3 regions of the Cytobacillus sp. FSL H8-0458 genome follow, and region 3 is predicted to be linked to each of the others. Evidence: riboswitches for the same ligand, from Rfam matches in the RefSeq annotation. Region 3 holds a riboswitch; each other region holds the start of a gene.
The links. A riboswitch is a leader RNA that binds a small molecule or an ion and turns the genes downstream of it on or off. The one in region 3 is predicted to bind S-adenosylmethionine.
Positions count from the first base shown of each region.

Region 1: it holds a riboswitch for S-adenosylmethionine, as region 3 does, so the genes downstream of both, NYE23_RS13180 (2,3-diketo-5-methylthiopentyl-1-phosphate enolase) here and NYE23_RS21980 (O-acetylhomoserine aminocarboxypropyltransferase/cysteine synthase family protein) in region 3, are expected to answer to the same signal.
Region 2: it holds a riboswitch for S-adenosylmethionine, as region 3 does, so the genes downstream of both, NYE23_RS11110 (O-methyltransferase) here and NYE23_RS21980 (O-acetylhomoserine aminocarboxypropyltransferase/cysteine synthase family protein) in region 3, are expected to answer to the same signal.

Region 1 is NZ_JBBOBR010000001.1:2,703,128-2,710,446, reverse strand. It holds gene NYE23_RS13210 (methyl-accepting chemotaxis protein) at 1-68, shown strand, start outside; gene NYE23_RS13205 (PAS domain S-box protein) at 235-2,052, shown strand; gene NYE23_RS13200 (methylated-DNA--[protein]-cysteine S-methyltransferase) at 2,065-2,565, shown strand; gene NYE23_RS13195 (DUF2087 domain-containing protein) at 2,683-3,264, shown strand; gene NYE23_RS13190 (carbon-nitrogen family hydrolase) at 3,294-4,082, opposite strand; gene NYE23_RS13185 (pyridoxal phosphate-dependent aminotransferase) at 4,226-5,404, shown strand; SAM riboswitch class I at 5,476-5,579, shown strand; gene NYE23_RS13180 (2,3-diketo-5-methylthiopentyl-1-phosphate enolase) at 5,665-6,897, shown strand; gene NYE23_RS13175 (2-hydroxy-3-keto-5-methylthiopentenyl-1-phosphate phosphatase) at 6,890-7,319, shown strand, end outside.
Region 2 is NZ_JBBOBR010000001.1:2,284,252-2,291,570, reverse strand. It holds gene NYE23_RS11125 (hypothetical protein) at 1-686, shown strand, start outside; gene NYE23_RS11120 (glycerate kinase family protein) at 992-2,173, shown strand; gene NYE23_RS11115 (SLC13 family permease) at 2,175-3,626, shown strand; SAM riboswitch class I at 3,778-3,884, shown strand; gene NYE23_RS11110 (O-methyltransferase) at 3,991-4,569, shown strand; gene NYE23_RS11105 (PH domain-containing protein) at 4,595-4,978, shown strand; gene pdxR (MocR-like pyridoxine biosynthesis transcription factor PdxR) at 5,009-6,385, opposite strand; gene NYE23_RS11095 (GNAT family N-acetyltransferase) at 6,478-7,050, shown strand; gene NYE23_RS11090 (aminotransferase-like domain-containing protein) at 7,120-7,319, shown strand, end outside.
Region 3 is NZ_JBBOBR010000002.1:120,020-127,338, reverse strand. It holds gene NYE23_RS22000 (toprim domain-containing protein) at 1-309, shown strand, start outside; gene NYE23_RS21995 (thioredoxin family protein) at 325-633, shown strand; gene NYE23_RS21990 (MFS transporter) at 780-2,051, shown strand; gene NYE23_RS21985 (SCP2 sterol-binding domain-containing protein) at 2,196-2,534, shown strand; SAM riboswitch class I at 2,586-2,687, shown strand; gene NYE23_RS21980 (O-acetylhomoserine aminocarboxypropyltransferase/cysteine synthase family protein) at 2,774-4,090, shown strand; SAM riboswitch class I at 4,231-4,334, shown strand; gene NYE23_RS21975 (methionine ABC transporter ATP-binding protein) at 4,486-5,511, shown strand; gene NYE23_RS21970 (methionine ABC transporter permease) at 5,504-6,172, shown strand; gene NYE23_RS21965 (MetQ/NlpA family ABC transporter substrate-binding protein) at 6,185-7,030, shown strand; gene NYE23_RS21960 (carboxymuconolactone decarboxylase family protein) at 7,154-7,319, shown strand, end outside.

The sequences.
Region 1 (7,319 bases), on a different contig from region 3:
ATAATGCACAGTCTCTGTCGGAATTGGCAGAACAATTAAATGTGATGATTGCAAAATTTAAACTGTAAAATCCAGGCATACTCGTTATAGGGTATGCTTCTTCCTTTCTATCCAAAGCACTTAATATAAAAATTATTTAAGACAGTTTTCCCTGAGATTTAAAGGTTTTAGTCTGATTTTGTAGAAATATTTAATTAATTGCAAATCCCAATAGGAGGAAATAGAGTGGTCATTATGAATCAGGAAATCAGGAGACTCTATGCCAGGATTGAGACTTTGGAAAAGGAAAATAATTTATTGGCTAATGGCAATTCGCCTGGATATAATTTATTCTCTCACTCAAAAGATGGAATTTTAATTTTTGACAGCGAGGAGAAAATAATTGATGTCAATCCATCATTTGCTGAAAGCATAAAGATGGATAAACAGCAGCTGATAGGCAGGAGCCTGTTTGAGATCGTGCCGGAAAATAAGCATTTCAAGCTTGAAAAGCAAAAGGAACTATTGAAAAAGAATAAAAGTGTCAGGGGCATCCTTTCAGTATATAACGGCAGAAGTATTATAGAGTTTGATTTTACTACCAGCACCCTTAATGAAAGCGGTTTTTATATGTGTATATTAAGAGATGTCACAAATAAGCGGCTGCTTGAACGGAAAGTAAAAAAGAATGAAGAGCTGTATGCTGACTTATTTGTAGAAGCTCTGGATGGAATTATTTTTTGGGGCGAGAATGGCGAAATTATCGATGCTAATGAGGCCGCTTGCCGAATTTTTGAATGTACACATGATGAGCTAATCAAAAAAAAGGTAAAAGATTTTGTTTATGAAAAGTCGGAAAGATACAGAAACATTGTTAAAGAGATGTTCATTAAGGGGTCAATAAGGGATGAGCTTGTTTTTCTTATGCCGAATGGCCAGTTCAAATCTTTGGAGTTTACAGTGAAATTGAACTCTGTTGAAGGCTACCATATGACAATCTTCAGAAATGTCAGTGAGCGTCATGCCATGGAAAAAAGCTTAAGGGAAAGCGAACAAAAATTTCGCATGATTTTTGAAGGGGCTCTTGAAGGTATTCTTCTATGGAACGATCAGTTTCAAATAGTCGATATTAATCAATCAGGTCAGAGAATGCTGCAGATGACAAAAGAGGATCTTATCGGAGTATCACTGCATAGTATTTTGAATGACTGCAATATAACTGATGAAGAATTAAAAGAGCAGATAAGAAACATACACTCAGAGGGGCAATCAGACGGGAACCTTTCCATTACTTTAAAAACAGGCAGGAAAAAATTTTTCGAGTTTTCCAACAAGCTGAATATTTTTTCTAATATCAGTATGACGACATTTAAAGATATTACTGAAAAGCTGGAAATGGAAGAACAGCTTCGGAAATCAGACACCTTGAATGTCATTGGAGAATTGGCAGCAGGGATTGCACACGAGATCAGAAATCCAATGACGGCTCTTAAAGGCTTTATTCAGCTTCTGGAGGGCAGTGTTAAAGAAGATCATACGATGTATTTCAATGTGATCACCACTGAGCTCAGCAGGATTGATTCAATTATTAATGAATTTCTAATTCTCGCTAAGCCTCAAGCTGTCAAATTTGTAGAAAAAGACATTTCACAAATAATGAAAGAAACAGTAGATCTCCTTAGTGCCCAGGCCGTGCTCCACAATGTTCAATTCAATACTTATTATGAACAGAATTTACCCAAGGTTTTCTGTGAATCCAATCAAATGAAAAAGGTCTTTATCAATATAATAAAAAATGCAATTGAAGTCATGCCTAAAGGCGGATATATTACAGTATCCATTCAGAAAGATTCTGCTCATAAAGTTCACATATCCATAAGAGATGAAGGAACAGGGATTCCTGCGCATAAAATAAAAAAGCTTGGTGAGCCCTTCTATACTACAAAGGAAAGAGGCACTGGACTTGGATTAATGGTTACATATAAAATTATAGAAGAACACAACGGAACAATTGAAGTGGAAAGCAAATTGGGTGAAGGAACTGTTTTCCACATCTATTTGCCCATATTATAAGGCGGGAATGAAATGGCAAGAAGAGTTTATTCTAAAAAAGTGACACCGGCTGGAGACATTTACATTGTAGCAGAAAATGGAATCCTTTCTGCTTTATACATGGGGGAAGCTGACTTTATGGAAGGGGAAGAGGTCTTATCCCTGCAATTTGATCCCTCTGACTCTTTGATCAAAAAGTGTACTCTCCAGCTTGAGGAATACTTTGACGGACATAGGAAGGAGTTTGATATTCCAATAGAGCCTCATGGAACTGAATTTCAAAAAGCAGTATGGAAAGAGCTTTGCCTCATTCCTTTTGGCGAGACAAGAAGCTATCAGGACATTGCTGTTAATATAGGGAAAGATAAAGCTGTGCGGGCCATTGGACAAGCAAATAAGGCCAATCGCCTTCCAATCATTATTCCTTGCCATCGTGTTATCGGCAAGAATAAATCTTTAACGGGGTATGCAGGCAGCAGGACAGAAATTAAAGAAATATTATTATCCCTTGAAGGGGCCAATTATGCTAAATAGTTATCAAATCACCCTTTTAAGGTGATTTTTTTTTTGGATTTTTCATATTCTGTTGACGAAATGAATCATATTCGATTAATATCTAATTAGATATTAATCGAAATGAGGCACGTATTTATGCAATTAAATCGTTTAGTAGCTTTTTATAAGACAATGGGAGACCCTACCAGAATCCGGATTGTTTTTCTCCTTGCCAAAGGGCCGCTGCATGGCCAGGCGATAGCAGGAAAGCTTGGCTTAACCCCGCCTACCATTACCCATCACCTAAATAAACTGCGGGAAATAAACCTCGTTTATCAAAGAAGAGATAAAAATACTGTTTATTTTTATCTGAATGAATCCGTACTGAAACACCAGTCAGGTGTTCTTGCAAAATTGGCAGACAAAGAGGAGGTTGAAAAAATGGAGGAACAAAATTCAGAAAACCAGAAGGTTATTGAAAATTTTTTTACCAGAGATGGAAAGCTGAAGAATATTCCAGCTCAGAGAAAGAAGAAACTCATGGTTTTTGAGCATTTAATTAAAGGCTTGAAAATGGGCAAAAAATATGAAGAAAAAGAGCTTAACGAATATATCAAACAGTATCATGAAGACTATGCTACTATACGGAGAGAATTTATAATTAACCATTATATGTACCGCGAAAATGGCATTTACGAATTAAATCCACCTGAAATGTGGTCAAAAATAGAAGGGTAAGCAGGGCCCTGACAGGGCCCTCTGCAAAGTCATCCGCGGTAAAAATCCGGTTTGCGGTCATCAAAAATCGGAATTAAGCTGCGGACTTCCTTCACTTTATCCAGGTCAATTTCAGCATGCAGGATTTCTTCAGTTTCAGAGCCTTCAGCGAGCACATCACCCCAAGGATCTATAATCATTGAATGACCTGCAAAGACATTAGCAGGATCAGAGCCGGAACGGTTGCATGCAATGACATAGCACTGGTTTTCAATGGCACGTGCAATCAAAAGCGAACGCCAATGTGAAAGCCGGGCCAATGGCCATTGGGCTACTACAAATACAGCTTCTGCACCTTCCGCTGTATGGATACGCACCCACTCAGGAAAACGGATATCATAACAAATCATTCCTGCAAATTTCCTTTTGTCCAGCGAAAACCCTCCCCTGGCTGACCCTCCTTTCAAATAGAGATGTTCATTCATAAGCTTGAATAAGTGCAGCTTGCTGTATTCATGCAAAAGGTCACCATTGTGGTCTACAATCAGCAGAGTATTGTAAATGCCCTCGGAAGTTTTCTTTGCAACAGAACCGCCAATCAGGTGAACCTTGTTTTTTTGTGCTGCCTCTTTCAAAAAAGCCAGTGCAAAGGCAGCATCCTGATCTGCTATTTCATCTAATCTGGTCAAATCATAGCCTGTCGTCCAAAGCTCCGGAAGAACCAAAACGTCCGGATTAGACTTAAGAGCTTTATTAATCATGGCTTCAGCCGCTATAAAATTCTTCTCAGGTTTTCCAAAGGCAATATCCATTTGTAAACAGGCAATCTTTAATTTCATTTAACTCCCCCACAATCATCTTTTCCTTATGATATGATTAGTCCGATAGATAGAAATTTTCTAAATTTTACTTTACAGCTTATCATTTACGTTATATCATTTGTGACTATATTTTCAATCATTTTTTTAAGCAGGTGAACAATTTGATTAATTATCCGCAATCAGCACTTTTAAAAAGTCTGCCTAAACAGTTTTTTGCCTCTTTGACAGCTAAGGTGGGTAATAAGCTTGAACAGGGTCATGATGTCATCAATCTGGGACAGGGAAATCCTGATCTGCCTACCCCGGAGCATATTGTCAAGCGTCTTCAAAGTGCAGCTGAAAACCCTCAAAACCATAAGTATTCTCCTTTTCAGGGTTACCCGTATTTAAAAAAGGCAGCAGCTGACTTTTATAAAAGGGAATATGATGTAGATTTGGATCCCGATACTGAAATAGCCATCCTTTTTGGAGGCAAAGCAGGACTTGTTGAAATCCCTCAATGCCTTTTAAATCCCGGGGACAGCGTATTGGTTCCGGACCCGGGATATCCTGATTATTGGTCAGGAGTTGCGCTGGCTAAAGCAAAAATGGTGACAATGCCTCTGAGAGAGGAAAATAACTTCTTGCCTGTATACACTGAATTGTCAGCTGAGGAGCTTAATTCAGCCAAATTGATGTTTCTTAATTATCCAAATAACCCTACTGGAGCAGTGGCAAACATAGATTTTTTTCAGAAAACAGTTGAAATAAGCCGAAGCCACGCCATATGCATCGTTCATGACTTTGCATATGGCGGAATTGGATTTGACGGAAAAAGACCTGTAAGTTTTCTTCAGGCAGAAGGTGCAAAAGAGGTTGGAATTGAAATTTATACACTATCTAAGACCTTTAATATGGCTGGCTGGAGAGTAGGGTTTGCAGTTGGAAATGCAAGCGTTATTGCAGCACTGAACCTGATGCAGGATCATCTTTACGTCAGCTTGTTTGGAGCTGTTCAGGAAGCTGCAGCAGCTGCTCTGTCAGGCTCCCAGGATTGTGTAAAAGAGTTGAATTCGATCTACGAATCCAGACGAAATACTTTCATTTCCGGCCTCAGGGAAATTGGGTGGGATGTACAAGCTCCTAAGGGCTCTTTTTTTGCATGGCTTAAGGTCCCGGAATCATTTACATCTGAAGAGTTTGCTGAGTATCTGCTGGAAAAAGCGCATATTGCAGTTGCACCAGGCAATGGGTTCGGCCAGTTTGGAGAAGGATTTGTGAGAGCCGGTTTGCTGACATCCGAAGAAAGACTTAAAGAAGCGGTAGGGCGAATACAAAATTTAAATTTTTTCAAAAATTAAATTGACAAAAGTATTAAGCACTGTCATAATTCTAATTAAATTTCTAAATTAACTGAATAATTGATTTCGTTTTCTTATCAAGAGCAGGCGGAGGGACTAGCCCTATGAAGCCCGGCAACCGACTTAAACTTAAGCACGGTGCTAAATCTTGCAGCTTATAGCTGAAAGATAAGAAGATGTTAGATTGCTATGCTAACCTCTTCTTATTTGAAGAGGTTTTTTATTTTTTTCATTCTTTGATATTGAAAGGAAGAAGATTCATGAGTGAAATTATTGCAGCGTACCTTGTACATGATGAAAAACATAATCCGGAGAAAAAAGCGGAGGAAATCGCTTTAGGTTTAACAGTGGGATCATGGACCCATCTGCCGGAGCTTGAAAAGCAGCAGCTGGAGAAGCATAAAGGCAGGGTCGTTTCTGTTGAAACCTTTACAAGAGATGCAGAAAGCAGGGAAACAGCTGCGATTATTAAGATCGCCTATCCTGCTGTAAATTTTAGTCCGGATTTACCGGCAATATTAACAACAGTCTTTGGTAAACTGTCACTGGACGGAAAGATTAAACTGCTGGATTTACAATTTTCCAATGAACTAAAAAGTTTTTTCCCCGGACCTCGATTTGGGATTGAAGGGCTGAGGGGAAAATTAAATGTATATGACAGACCTCTACTGATGAGCATCTTCAAAGGAGTGCTCGGCAAAGATATGGATTTTTTGACTTCACAGCTGCGGGAACAGGCCATGGGCGGCATAGATCTTGTGAAAGACGATGAGATTTTATTTGAAAACAGCCTAACACCGTTAGAAGCGCGGATAAAAGAAGGAAAAAAGGTGTTAAGTCAGGTTTATGAGGAAACAGGCCATCGGACCTTATATGCTGTCAATTTAACAGGCAGATCGTTTGAATTAAAAGATAAGGCAAGAAAGGCATCCAGTCTTGGGGCTGATCTGCTTCTCTTCAATGTATTCTCTTATGGGCTCGATGTATTACAGTCTTTAAGGGAAGATAATGAGATTGAACTGCCTATCATGGCACATCCTGCAGTTAGCGGAGCCCTCTCAGCTTCAAGTATTTATGGAATCTCCTATCCTTTGCTTTTAGGCAAACTGCTCAGGTATGCAGGAGCTGACTTGTCTCTATTCCCATCACCTTATGGGACAGTTGCCCTTGAAAAAACACAGGCTCTATCAATTGCGGATAGCCTGACAGCGGATGATTTCTGCAAAAGAGCTTTTCCGGTTCCCTCAGCCGGCATCCATCCGGGTTTAGTGCCTTTGCTTTTTGAAGACTTCGGAATAAACAGTGTAGTCAATGCCGGAGGCGGCGTACACGGGCATCCGGATGGGGCAAGAGGAGGCGGTTTGGCATTCCGCCAGGCGATTGATTTGACTTTAAAGGGAGCTTCTTTGGCCGATGCTCGAACAGACCTTCCTGAATTAAAAAGAGCGATTGATTTGTGGGGGTACAAAGAGGTGGCTGTAAAGAATGGCTAAAATAACGGTTTTTTGCGACTTTGATGGAACTATTACCGAAAAAGATAACATCATCAATATTATGAAGCATTTTGCTCCCTCCCAATGGGAAGGGATTAAAAATCAAGTTCTGCAGCAGGAAATTTCTATTAAAGAGGGAGTGGGAAAGATGTTTTCCCTTCTCCCAAGCAATCTGAAAGCTGAACTCACAGATTTCGTATTAGAAAATGCAAAAGTAAGAGAGGGATTTCAGACATTTGTCGATTATCTGGCAGAAGAAGATATACCGCTTTATATAGTAAGCGGGGGCATAGATTTTTTTGTGGCTCCCGTTCTGGACAAGTATGGACCCTTTGAAGCAGTGTTCTGCAATAGTTCCGATTTTAGCGGCGATACCATAAAAATCTTATGGCCCCATAGCTGTGATCAAAAATGCGATAATA
Region 2 (7,319 bases), on a different contig from region 3:
AGCTTAAGAATGAAAGGGGTTCTTTCCCGCTCGTCCAGCTTAAAGAAGATATACTGCCTAAAAAAGCGGAAGATGTTGAACCTTTACTGAAACAGCATTTCGTTTCAGCCATTAATAAAATAACGAAGCGATTTGAGATGATAGATGATAATAATCAGATGCTGGATCAGGAAATCAAACAACTTATCAGTGATGAGCAAATTTTATTTGTTTCCCTCAGAAATCGCTATCCGGAGCTCCTGGTATATAACATGCGTACAGACAATGCCTTTATGTACGGTAAACCGCAGCGTGAGCATTATTCGACCTGGCAGACGATCAACCAGGGTTCAAGGACAAAATCCGATGGCAGCGGAGGTCAAAAGCTATCTGCCCGCATGGTCATGATGATGATGCTTCTTTCGGTCAAGAGTGAAACCGATCAAAGCTGGGTTCCGTTAGTCTGTGATAATCCATTCGGCCAAGCAGCTTCTGCCCATGTGCTTGATCCTATTTTCGCTGTAGCCGATAAGCTGAAGTTCCAATTCATCGTCGTCACTCCGCCTGAATTGGTGAAAACAGAGATCAGCCAGAGATTCGACGCGTATTATAAATTGGACTTCATCCGTGAAAAGGGTAAAGAGATTGTGTCGGATACGATTGTACCGGCTTTTCGGATTTATCAGGGGGAGGGAGCTGTTCATTAAAAATTGCAGAATGATAATGTTAAGTGTTGTGTATATATCCTACTTTCTCCTTGGGACATTCTATTACGAGGTTAAAAAGTAATTGGGGAGGCGTTAGCAAAAGCTAGCGTCTTTTTTGCAATTTTAAAATAGCTGGAATTTGAAAAAATGAAACAGCCGAAAAATAGATGAAAGCAGGTAAGGTAGAAGAAAATGGTCGACATGACAGCTTTTCCCCTTTCTAATCAATTTCTAATCTGCTTTTCAGAGAATTTTAGTTTTCGGCAGGTACATTACAAGTATATAAATTTTAGGAGGAAAACAAAATGAAGATTGTAATTGTACCATCGGGGTTTAAAGAATGCATGGATGCAGAGGATGTTGCTTTGGCGATGGAAAGGGGAGCAATGCGGTATAATGAGTCAGCAGAAATCGAAGTATTACCCATGATTGATGGGGGTGAAGGGTTTGCCAAAACCATTACACGAATAAAAGGGGGTGAATTAATTTACGTGGAAGCTACCGGGCCTGTAGGCAAAAAAATACATACCTACTTTGGCATGTTTGAAGAGAACGGGGAGCAGACTGCTGTAATTGAGATGGCAGCTGTTGCTGGGCTGAAGCATGTTCCGTTGCTGGAACGCAATCCTTTGTTAACGACAACTTATGGAGTAGGCGAGTTGATTCTTGCTGCACTTAACCATGGGGCAGATCGAATTTTAATCGGTTGCGGCGACTCTGGAACATCAGATGGAGGAGCTGGAATGGCTCAGGCACTTGGAGTAAAGTTTATGGATACCAATGGGGAAATTATTGATATTAATGGCGGAGCTGATTTATTAAAGGTTAAGCATATTAATGCCTCTGGTACCGATAAGCGTATTAGTGAAGTGGAAATTGATGTAGCCTGCAACTGGGAGAATGTTTTATGCGGGGAAAGGGGCGTGGCAAGAGTATTTGGACCACAAAAAGGTGCAACGCTGAAACAGGTAGGCATATTATCTGATGCTATGGACCATTATGCTAGCTTAATAGGAGATACCTGCGCAATGGATATAAGAATGATGCCGGGAAGCGGGGCCTCAGGCGGGCTCGGGGCAGGTTTGATAGCTTTTGCAGGTGCATCTCTCCATCCGCGCTTTAGCCTTATTAAACAGTATATTAACATAGAAGAAAAAATTGCAACCGCTGACATTGTGCTAACCGCAGAAGGCAGTATTGATTTCCAGACTCCCCATGGAAAAATACCAACAGAAGTAGCGCGAATTGCCAAAAAATATGGAATTCCCGTTATTGCCATTACCGGAACCATTGGAAAGGGAGCCGAATTAAGTTATGAAGCAGGCATTGATGCTTTCTTAAGTATTATTCAAAAGCCAACTTCACTTGAGAAAGCTATTCTCTATGCACCTGAATGGATTGAAGACAGTACAGAATCTGTGATGAGACAGATAGCCATTGGGCTGAGGATTGCCAAAAGAAACAGGGTCAAAGAAAGGGCAGTCTGATATGCAGACAAGAATAGAAAAGCATAAACATAGCGGACATCAAATGGTACTAACTGATCGTATTTTAATGCGGACGCTCGCCATTATCCTCGTGCATGTCCTTTTTCTACTAGTGACTTTCTTTCTGGATGGGCTGGACTACAAGGCAAAGGTATCTTTATTTGCTTTTTTCTCCGCCATGACCCTTTGGGTCACAACGAAGTTTCCAGCAGGATATGTCGCACTTGCTATTGTTTGCTTCATTGTTTTAATGAAGGGCGGCAGCCAGGAGTTGTTATTCCATTCCCTCTCGGAAGAAGTAGTATGGCTGATGTTTGGGGCATTTATAATCGGAGAGGCTGTTACACAATCAGGTTTAGCTGCCCGATTCGTTGAATTTATATTAAGGAAAAGCCGGACTGCAGGAAGAATGAAGTTAGGGATTATATCATTTATTTTCTCTACAGCTTTTTTTATCCCCTCCACTTCCGGACGTGCCGCAATGGCAAAACCCATAATCACCCATGTTGGAAGCAGGTTATCTGCAGGAGAGAAAAGGGTTCTGGCGGTCACAGTGCCAATCGTCATATTAATGAGTACATCTGCTGTTTTAATAGGAGCTGGATCTCATATAATTGGCATTGGCCTCCTAGAAAGTGCTACGGGTCAGTACATCTCCTATTTACAGTGGCTGGTGTGGGGTATGCCGTTTGCTCTAGTGGTTACAATTTTGTCTGTTTTGGTCATTAAATGCTTGATGGGACGGGAAGAAGAATCAGCAGATTCAGCCCGCCGGGAGACTAAAACAAACATAGAAGTAACAAAACCTTTAACTAAGGCGGAGAAAAAAACTTTATTAATAGTTGCCTTCCTATTAGCAGGATGGATGACTGAAAACGTACATGGGTACGATCTTGCTTTTGTAACAGTCCTTGGAGCAATCGTCATGACGCTCCCCAACATAGGTGTAATCAGTTGGAAGCAAGGAATTAAATCAGTATCGTGGAATCTTATTCTGTTCGTGGCAGCAGCGACAGCACTTGGAAGGATACTTGTTGAAACCGGTTTGGTTCAATGGCTGGAAGGAAAATTAACCGGCTTTCTCTTTTTGTTAAGTCAGGCCCCTGGCTGGATTATGGTACTGGGAATTTTGCTGATTACTTCAACGAGCCATTTATATATTACTTCCCATACTACTAGGGCAATCGTTCTGATGCCAGGAATTATTCTGTTTAGCCAGTCAACAGGAATTAGTCCTTCTGCAGCCGTCTTTTTAAGTTTAATAGGAATGAATTATTGTATTACTTTTCCTGTAAGTTCAAAAGCACTGCTTCTCTTTTATGAGGATGGGGATTTAAGTTATGATGCAGGGTTTTTGACTAAGTTAAGTGCTATACTTTTGCCGGTTTACATTACGGTTGCTGTTGTTTTTTATTGTACTTATTGGCAGTGGACAGGAATGAGTCTCCATTAGGTCAAATAACGAAATTAGTATTTTTTCTCTGCATGGCTATTCACCTTCCTCAATAAACTCATATTGGATCAGCTTGCAAAATAAGAATTAAAGTATTGCCATTTGGCAGAAAGTATGCAATACTTGGTTGAAAATATAAATTTTATACAAATTCTTATCCAGAGAGGTGGAGGGACTGGCCCTGCGAAGCCTCAGCAACCCCTGATTATGTCAGGAAGGTGCTAATTCCAACAGAGTTGACGCTCTGGGAGATAAGAGGTCGTTTTGATAAGTAAAGGCCTCTTATAAAGAGGCCTTTTTTTGATGCTCTTTTATAGTATGAACTTGGTTTAGATTAGAACGAAGAAAGAGGAGGAATGGCAAAATGGAAAACGGCGTTATACAGGTACCGGAAGCATATTCGAGGATATTACAGGAATCAGATGTGCTCGGCTTCGGGCAGTCATGTGATATAAAAACAGGATTTTTACTGAAGGGGCTGGCAGCCTCTAAATCTGGAGGAAGCTTTTTAGAGCTGGGAACAGGTACGGGAGCGTCTGCTTCATGGATCATGGATGGGATGGATGAAGGCAGTAAGCTTACGACCGTTGACATAGATCCGACAGTGCAATCGATCGCGAGAAAGTATCTCGGTAATGACAGCAGAATCACATTTTGCTGTGAGGACGGAGCAGCTTTTATTCAAAATCTGTCGGAAGGGTTCGATTTTATTTTTGCAGATACATGGCCGGGGAAATTCGAGCTTCTGGACAAAACCCTGGATCATTTAAATATCGGCGGTTTTTATGTGATTCATGATGTGTTTCCGCAGCAGAAATTGCCTGAAGAATTTCAGATCAAAGCAACTAAACTTCTAAAAACTCTGCAGGACAGACCTGACCTGGACATAACAGAATTGGATTGGTCTACTGGGCTGATACTGGCAGTTAAGACAGCGGTTTGACAGATGAAATATGAGGGGGAGTTCCATGGAAAACATTAAAAATCAGGTTAAAAATGTATTGCATGAAGGTGAAAACATTATTGAATGTTTAAGCTGTTCATTAGTTGCACATTACTGTTTAGCACCGCAGGCAGGCTTATTTGCAGCAACGAACAAAAGACTGCTATTCTATGGAATCCCGGTATCAGAAACAAACAAGGAATTAGTTGAAGAATTTGCGTATAGCCATATAACTTCCATTGAAGAAAAAAGGGGGATCACCGGGAAGCATATTCATATTTACTATAAGCAAGACTTGTACAAATTCCAGCAAATCCAGGGGATGAATTTGTTTGATTTTATGGTGGCTGTTAAGGAAAAGATGAGCCTGTTTACCACTTCACTAAAAGAGCGTTATCCTGTAAGATAAGAGCTCTTTTAGTTGAATATTTGACTTAGTCTAAAGGCTAAGATAACTTTTCCATGCATTAGCGATTAATTGGACTCCTCTCTCAATCTCGTCCATCGAGGGGGCGCCATATCCAATCATCACTTGATTGTCTGGCTTGTGAAGATGATACATAGGTAAAACAGCATCGATTTCAACTCCCGCCGACTTTGCCAGTTCAATTGCTTTAGATTCATTCAATCCTTCTGGTAATGTCACGATGATATGCAAACCTGCTGTATCTCCAATTATGTCAAAGTGTTCTCCTAAATGTTTTGACAGGCTATCTATTAAACAGCTCCTTTTAGCTCTATATAAAGTTCTCATTTTTGCTATATGGGATAAATAAAATCCTTCTTCCATAAACTTTGCAGCAGCTCTCTGATCGATTCTTGAAACAGTCGACTTTTGATAAGCATTAAATTTTTCAAAGTCTTGCTTCAGGGCTGCTGGCATAACCAGATAGCTGATCCGAAGTGATGGCAGCAATGTTTTTGAAAAGGTGCCGAAGTACAGTATCCGCCCGGTTGAATCCAGATGGGATAATGATGGGATTGGTGCCCCTTTGTAACGAAATTCAGAATCATAGTCATCTTCGATAATGTAAGCAGACTGTTTAATTGCCCAATTTAACAGTTCAACCCTTCTGGCAATAGACATAATTGTACCGGTAGGATATTGATGAGCAGGTGTGGTGTATAATAATTTTACAGGCTCATCAGCATCAGGCACACCGCATCCTCCCTCATCCACAGAAATCGGATAACATGGCAGCTGTAATTGCTCAAAAATAGATTTAGCCCGAATAAAACCTGGATCTTCTATTCCGATGGCGCTCCGTTTAAAAAACAAACATACATTTAGCAGCTGCTGTTGAAATCCGCTGAAGATATACACTTGCTCCGGCTGGCAGGCCAGCCCTCTAGCTTGCTGTAAGTATAGTGCAATTTGGGCACGCAAAGAATATTCGCCCTGCCACGGTGCATTGCCGGCATTGGATTCATTAAGCTCTTTTCTGTATAATCGGCTCCAATGTTTATAGGGGAAGGCTGAGGCATCGACCTGCCCATTTTTAAAATTAATATGAAACTCGTTCTGAACTCTTTTCTCCAATTCCATTGTATTAATCTGACTATAGTGCCATTCATCCTGAATTTCAGAAACAAAATAGCCTCTGCGTTCTGCTGAATAACAGTACCCTTCACTCAGCAACTGTTCATAAGCCATCTGAACAGTTAGGATGCTCACGTTCAATTGTTCAGCCAGCCGCCGCTTTGCAGGAAGTCTTGAATGTGCTGACAATTTTCTATCTAAAATCGCAAGCCGGATTTGTTCATAAATTTCTTTATACTTTATTCCATTTTCCGTAAGCAGAATTTGAAATTCCATCGAATCATTCCCTGGTATTATATTAAAATTCGTTTTTGGTTATTTTTATCATACCAGAATTCGGTTTTAATTGATTCAAGGAGAGTGATAGCATGCAAATTTTAGTAAACAATGTTGTGAAATTAATTCCCATGGAACTTGAGCATATTGAAGGAATTTATGAAGCAGCTCAGGATAAACGCATATGGGAGCATATGTCTGTTGATTTAACGGATAAAAGCCGGGTCATTCAATATGTAAAAGATGCGATACAAAAACGTGAGCAGGGCACCGATTTTGCTTTTGTCATTGTCCATAAAAAAACAGGGAGTATCATCGGGGCTACCTGGTTTCTCGATATCTCAATCCCGCATAAACGGCTCGAAATCGGCTCAACATGGATAAACCCTCTTTACTGGCGCACGAATATTAATTCAAACTGTAAATATTTATTATTAACATACTGTTTTGAAGAACTGTCCGTGAATCGCGTACAAATTAAAACTGGACATGAAAACTTCCGCTCACAAAAAGCGATCGAACGGACCGGTGCGGTAAAAGAAGGCGTACTTCGAAATCATATGATACGAAAAGAAGGGACCATTCGCCATACTGTCCTTTATAGTGTTATAAAGGAGGATTGGGGAAAAGTAAAAAGACATTTCGAAGAAAACTTGCTTTTCTAGGTTTTGTGGAGCATCTCAGGCAAGAAGTTTATAATGAATAATAAAACTGCTGGAAGGGTGTAGATTGAAGTGAATGCTGGTTCTTTTTTAACTGATAAAATCAAAAAGGCGCTTCAAAATACTCCCCCAGGGGAGTGGATTCCGGAGATTCCGGATGATTGTATACGCCTGCATTGCGGCTACCCGGCACCTGACCTTGTGCCGGATGAAGAGGTAAAGGCAGCTGTTAACAGTCTATTAGAAGAAGAACATGATTTGCCGCTCCATTA
Region 3 (7,319 bases):
TCAGATAAAACAAAGGTTAAAAGCATTATAAGAGAGCCCGTTGAAATTATCTGCACAAATGGAACAATAAGCATTACCAAACTGGATGAATTAATTGACACACTGTTTGATAAGGATGTATATATATTGGTGGATGCAGATTCAGCAGGTGAAAAGCTGAGAAAACAATTCAAAAGGGAATTTCCAGAGGCAGAGCATCTATACATCGACAGAATGTACAGAGAAGTAGCGACAGCACCGGAACACCATTTGGCAACAGTGCTGCTGGGAGCTAACATTGACGTTTATACACAATATCTGGACAGATAAAGTAAGGATGATAAAATGCAGGAATGGTCGCAGCAGGACATTGAGGAAGCGATTAGCGGAGAAGAAACGATTCTTATCTATTTGTATACGCCTATGTGCGGAACCTGCCAGATGGCAGGAAAGATGCTGGCAGTTGCAGAGCAATTGCTGCCAGGTCAAAAAATGGGAAAAGCGGACTTAAATTATATGCCGCAATTGGCTGAAAAATGGGGAGTGGAAAGCGTACCCTGCCTCCTCATCTTCAGAAAAGGGAATTTACATGAAAAATTATATGCTTTCCGATCCGTACCCTATTTATTGGATAAAATTAGAAGCATCGATTAGCAGAAACCAGGAGCAAAGCAGCCTGGTTTTTTGCATGTTTTAAAAAAGCCTTTTCACTATTCAAAATATATTTACAAACCCTTTCCGAAAGAGTATGATATTTAGGAAATCGAAATAAAAATCATACAGTGCAGGAAGGGATCCGCATGGCATTTTACAGGGAGTGGGCTGGTCAATTTAAAGGTTATAACCGAAACATAAAATTGGCGTTTATGGCGAATATCCTTACACAAATTGGTTTTGGGATATTCATGGTAATATATAATTTCTACATAAGGGAGCTCGGCTACTCAGAAAGTGTTAATGGACAAATCATATCCATGACTGCTCTCGCGACAGCAATGATTCTTGTGCCGGCAGGGATCGCCAGCGACCGAATTGGCAGAAAAAAAGCGATGATGTTTGGTGCAGTTGCAACAGGTGCAGTTATGCTCTTCAGAAGTATAGTTGAAATGCAGGAGCTCCTGATTTTATTTGCATTTTTAACCGGGCTGACAACAGCCTTTCTTCAGGTATCCGGCATACCATGGCTGGCTGAAAATTCAAAGGCTGATCAAAGGGTTCATTTATTCAGTATCCATTTTGCTATAATGACGGGCGCAAATGTGATCGGGAACTTAAGCGGGGGCATCTTAACGGATGTTTTTTCTTTGTTTATGGATCAGCTCACCAGCATACGCATCACCCTTCTGATTGCAAGTGTGTTTTTCGTAGCCGGCTTATTTCCAATTTTGCGTTTCGCAGAGGTTTCGAAAGATCGAAAAGGTGCAAAGGGCATAAAAGGCTGGTCATTCAAAAATCTCTCAGTTAAAAATAACGGTGTCAAAATTATCGCGATGTTTGCTTTTGCTCAACTGCTGATTGGATTTGGTGCAGGACTAGTTATTCCCTATCTGAATCTATACTTCGCAGACCGCTTTGAAGCCTCCAATTCAGCTATTGGCATGATTATTTCATTAGGGCAGGCTGCCACGGCCTTTGCCATGATTATCGGACCGGTTGTGGTAAGAAAAGTGGGAGAGGTTAAAGCTGTTGTGATCCTGCAGCTCATGTCACTTCCTTTCCTGCTTTTAACCGCTTATACTGAAAACCTTTGGCTGGCTGCCATCGGCTTTTTGTTCCGGCAGGCGTTGATGAATGCCGGAAATCCTATACAAATGTCATTGATGATGTCAAAGGTAAATGATTCGATGAAAGGATTGGCAAACTCAGTCAATCAGATGGTGTTCAATCTGGGCTGGGCTGTAATGGGCCCAGTTTCAACAGGAATCGTCATGAGGTATGGAGAATATTGGGGATATGCACTCGTATTCACCATTACAGCTTCTTTATACTTGATTGGCTCTCTATATTTTTTCTTTGTATTCAAAGGCTATAAAAAGACAAAAACTGCAGCAGCCTCTGTAAAAATAGTATGATCTGACATATTTCTCGGGAAATGAAAAGGCAATGCCAATTAAACAGGCATTGCCTTTCAGATTTTGTCGAATGAATAATAAAGGATTAAAGCTCTTTATTACTGAATATTAAAGTCAATTGACCCCATTAAAAGAGGTGAGGCTGTGAGGGATTTACCTGATGTATTTATCCGGGAATTAAAGACTAAAGGGCACCTCAGATTTTTCTTAAGAAAATCAAACTTTTCTTTGCTTATTAAGGCGGGAAACACATGCATTCCTTTGGAAATATCGAATGGGGAAATACGGAAGGCTAGCCGCCCCAGCCATTATGATGTGGAAATCGCGGGATCGGAAGAAGCTGTATTGTCACTGATTACAGGGAAAGTAAAGCTAAGGAATGCCATTTCCCAAAATGAAATAATGCTGGAAACCACATTTAGAAAAAAGTTGCTGCTCGAGTCTTTTTTCTGTTTAGGGAAAATTTCACTGCACAATACTTGACCGTTTTTTTAATAGTATGATAATATCCTTTTAATATTAATTAACTGAATATTCTTATCAAGAGAGGCGGAGGGACTGGCCCAGCGAAGCCCGGCAACCGGTAAAGTACACGGTGCTAAATCCAGCAGAGCAGAATGCTCTGGAAGATAAGAAGAGTCGATACAGCCCTCTTCTTATGAAGAGGGTTTTTCTGCTTTTAAGAAATGAAATACAAACATTTTTATAGAGGAGAGATAGCGATGACGGACAAACAGAAAAATTACCGCTTTGAAACAATTGGAGTACATGGGGGGCTGAAGCCTGACCCTGTAACTGGCGCGAGGGCGGTCCCAATTTATCAGAATAATGCTTATCAGTTCAAAAATACAGATCACGCTGCAGACCTCTTTGCCCTGAAAGAGCCGGGATATATTTATAGCAGGATACATAATCCCACTGTCAGTGTGTTTGAGGAAAGAGTGGCCCTGCTTGAAGGAGGAGTGGGTGCGCTGGCCCTTGCCAGCGGCCAGTCTGCTATTACACTTGCCATTTTAAACATCGCCGAAGCTGGTGATGAAATTGTTGCCGCATCCAATTTATATGGGGGTACTTATAATTTATTTGCAGTTACACTTCCCAAGTATGGAATAAAGGTAAAACTGGTGGATCCAAAGGATCCGGAAAATTTCCGGAGCGCCATTACAGATAAAACAAAGGCTGTCTTCGCCGAAACGATTGGAAACCCCAGCCTGAAAATCCTGGATATTGAAAAGGTTGCCGCAATTGCACACGAAAACGGTGTCCCCCTGATTGTCGATAACACTTTTGCTACCCCTTATCTTTGCAGGCCTATTGAACATGGAGCTGACATTGTCATACACTCTGCGACAAAATGGCTGCTCGGCAATGGGACCACAATGGGGGGAGTTATAGTAGACGGCGGGAAATTTGACTGGAATTCTCCTAAGTTTCCGGGCTTTACAGAGCCTGATCCGAGCTACCATGATATTGTCTATAGCGAAGCAATTGGCGAAGCTGCTTATATTATAAAAGCACGGGTACAGCTGTTAAGAGACTTAGGACCTGCAATGAGTGCGCAAAGTGCATTCCAGTTCACTTTGGGTCTTGAGACTCTGCATGTGAGAATGAAGGAACATGTTGCCAATACCAAAAAGGTAGTGGAATATTTGGAGGCGCACCCGGCCGTTAATTGGGTGCTCTATCCAGGTCATGAAAGCCACCCGGACAAAGACTTGGCAGATAAATATTTGCCAAAAGGAGCCGGGGCAGTGGCTGTATTTGGAATTGCGGGCGGTCGAGAGGCTGGAGCCAAGCTGATCAATAGTTTGCAGCTATGGGCACATGTGGCAAATGTCGGGGACGCAAAGAGCCTGATTATCCACCCTGCAAGCACGACTCATCAGCAGCTGGATGAGGAAGGTTTAAAAGCTGCAGGAGTGCCGGAGGACTTGATTCGGATTTCGATCGGCATCGAAAATGCAGAAGATTTAATTGAAGACCTGGAACAGGCGATAGAAGCAGCTGCAGGTCTCACATCGCTAGCTGCAAAAGCGTAAAGGAAAATTTACCATTCACTTTTTTCCGAAAGTTTGAAATTTCATCGTTGACACCTTTTTAATGGCTATGATACGATAGCAAACGTAATTAAAAAACTGCTTAATTCATTTAAAGTATTAATTTAATATAGAACGTTACGCTCTTATCAAGAGAGGTGGAGGGAAGTGCCCTATGAAGCCCGGCAACCGTCAATTAGTTGAAATGGTGCCAATTCACTCAAAGCATAGCTTTGATAGATGAGAGAAAGGACTAAATTTTTTTATGCCTTTCTGCTCATGTGCAGAAAGGCATTTTTGCTTTTGCGCATGAAAGCCTATTTAGAGTGAAGAATAGGGAATAAAAGCAGTCTATTAATTATTATCTGTATCTTTCGATAAAAGAGGTGACTATCACGTTGATTTCCATAAAAGATGTACAGAAGATATTCTCTTCAAAAAACGGTCAGGTAAAAGCAGTTGACGATGTAAACCTGGAGGTAAAAGAAGGAGAAATTTTCGGTGTTATCGGATACAGCGGTGCAGGTAAAAGTACCTTAATCCGCATGCTGAATGGGCTGGAGCTTCCTACCCATGGCAGTGTAACAGTAGCAGGCAATGAGGTTTCAAAGATAAAGGGAAGCAAGCTAAGAAAAGCGCGGCAGGAAATAAGCATGATTTTCCAGCACTTCAACCTGTTATGGTCGAGGACAGTAAGAGAGAATATTGCATTTCCGCTTGAAATCGCAGGGGTTTCCCGGCAGGAAAGGCTCAAAAGAGTAGATGAGCTCATTAAACTCGTCGGTCTGGAGGGAAGAGAAGATGCCTATCCTTCCCAGCTTAGCGGGGGTCAAAAGCAAAGAGTAGGGATTGCCAGAGCCCTAGCCAATAATCCAAAAGTGCTGCTTTGTGATGAGGCAACATCTGCCCTTGATCCGCAGACAACAGACTCCATTTTGGAGCTGCTTGTTGACATCAATGAGCGGCTGGGCTTAACCATTGTCCTCATTACACATGAAATGCACGTAATCCGTAAAATCTGCCATCGGGTTGCTGTTATGGAAGGCGGCCGGATTGTGGAAATCGGCCCTGTATTGGATGTCTTTAAGAATCCGAAAGCTGTGATTACAAAGCGCTTTGTCCAGCAGGTGACAGAGCCTGAAGAAACGAAGGAAACGATTGATCATCTGGTCGATTTGTATCCAAAAGGAAAAGTAGTCCAATTAGGATTTGTCGGCGAATCAGCTGAACAGCCATTGATTACAAACCTGATCCGTCACTTCCAGGTAACTGTTAATATTCTGCAGGGGAAGATTTCCCAGACACAGAATGGTTCCTACGGCACCTTATTCATCCATGTTGATGGAGAAGCAGAGGAAGTTGCAAAAGCGATTGAATTTATCCATTCTCAGCAGGTGGGCGTGGAGGTGATTTCCAATGCTTAATGAATGGTTTCCAAATGTGAAATGGGACTCCATGTGGGAAGCTACTGTGGAAACTCTCTATATGACAGCTATTTCTGTTATTGCAACCTTTATTTTAGGAGCAATTTTGGGGCTGCTGCTCTTTTTAACCTCAAAGGGGAATATCTGGGGAAATGCAGCAATCAATAAAATTATCTCAGCGTTCGTCAATATTTTCCGTTCGATTCCATTTATTATCCTTATTGTATTACTGATTCCATTTACGAAGTTTTTGCTTGGGACAATGATTGGGGAGGATGCAGCATTGCCTGCATTAATTATTGGTGCTGCCCCGTTTTATGCCCGAATGGTGGAAATCGGCTTGAGGGAAATAGATAAAGGTGTAATTGAAGCGGCCAAGTCTATGGGCGCAAAAACAAGCACGATTATCTGGAAGGTTCTGCTTCCGGAATCAATGCCCGCCCTTGTTTCAGGAATTACCGTTACAGCCATCGCGCTGGTTGGCTACACAGCCATGGCCGGTGTTATCGGTGCTGGGGGACTTGGAAACCTCGCTTACCTGGAAGGATTCCAGAGGAGCCGCAATGATGTGACGGTTATGGCGACTGTCATTATTCTAATCATCGTATTTATCATCCAGTTTATTGGAGATATCATAACAACAAAATTAGACAAACGTTAAGGAGAGATTGACATGAAAAAATGGTTATCACTTGCTCTTGCACTTGCAGTAGCACTTGTTCTTGCAGCTTGCGGAACTTCGGAAAAAGACGGCAATGCCGGTGAAGGCGGAGAAAGTAAAGAAAACACTAAAATTACAGTAGGGGCTTCCAACGTACCTCACGCTGAAATTCTTGAAGAAGCAAAGCCATTACTTGAAGAAAAAGGCTTTGAACTTGATGTTGTGCCATTCCAGGATTATGTATTGCCAAACCAGGCTCTTGAGTCTAAGGAGCTGGATGCAAACTATTTCCAGCACATTCCTTACCTTGAGTCACAGAAAGCTGAACATGGATATGATTTTACAAATGCAGGCGGAATTCATATTGAACCAATCGGAGTATATTCCCAAAAGTATAAGAGCCTTGATGAACTTCCTGAGGGTGCATCAATCATCATGAGCAACTCAGTAGCAGACCATGGCCGTATTCTCTCCATGCTTGAAGCAGAGGGACTTATTACTTTAAATGAAGATGTAGAAAAAACGGAAGCAACTCTGGAAGATATTAAAGAAAATCCTAAAAAGTTAAAGTTTGATACTGAATATGAAGCATCACTTCTTCCTCAAATCTACAATAATGGAGAAGGGGATGCAGTCCTGATCAATTCCAATTATGCAATTGATGCCGGGTTGAATCCTCTTGAAGATTCAATTGCAATTGAAGACAAAGATTCACCATACGTAAATGTAATTGCAGTCCGCACAGGCGATGAAGAAAAAGAAGGAATTAAAGCTCTTGTAGAAGTGCTTCGTTCTAAAGAAATTCAGGATTTCATTCTTGAAAAATATAAAGGTGCCGTTGTGCCGGTATCTGAGTAAGGCAGAAATGCAGGCGTTCACAGCGCCTGTTTTTTTTGTGGATCAGCAGCCCCACTTCCCGTATAGATTGAAATGCAATCAAACATACTAACCTTGATACTATTTGAAATGGAGTGGAGATCGATGGAACATTATCATGAACCTTCAAACTCAATAGAAGAAGCCCTGCATGATTATAAAGTCGGATTAGGTGTTTTCACTGAAAAAATGCCTGATTTGGCAAAGCATTATAATGCTTTTACAGAAGCCTGCTTTAAAGAAGGGGTTTTATCCCAAAAAGAGAAGCAGC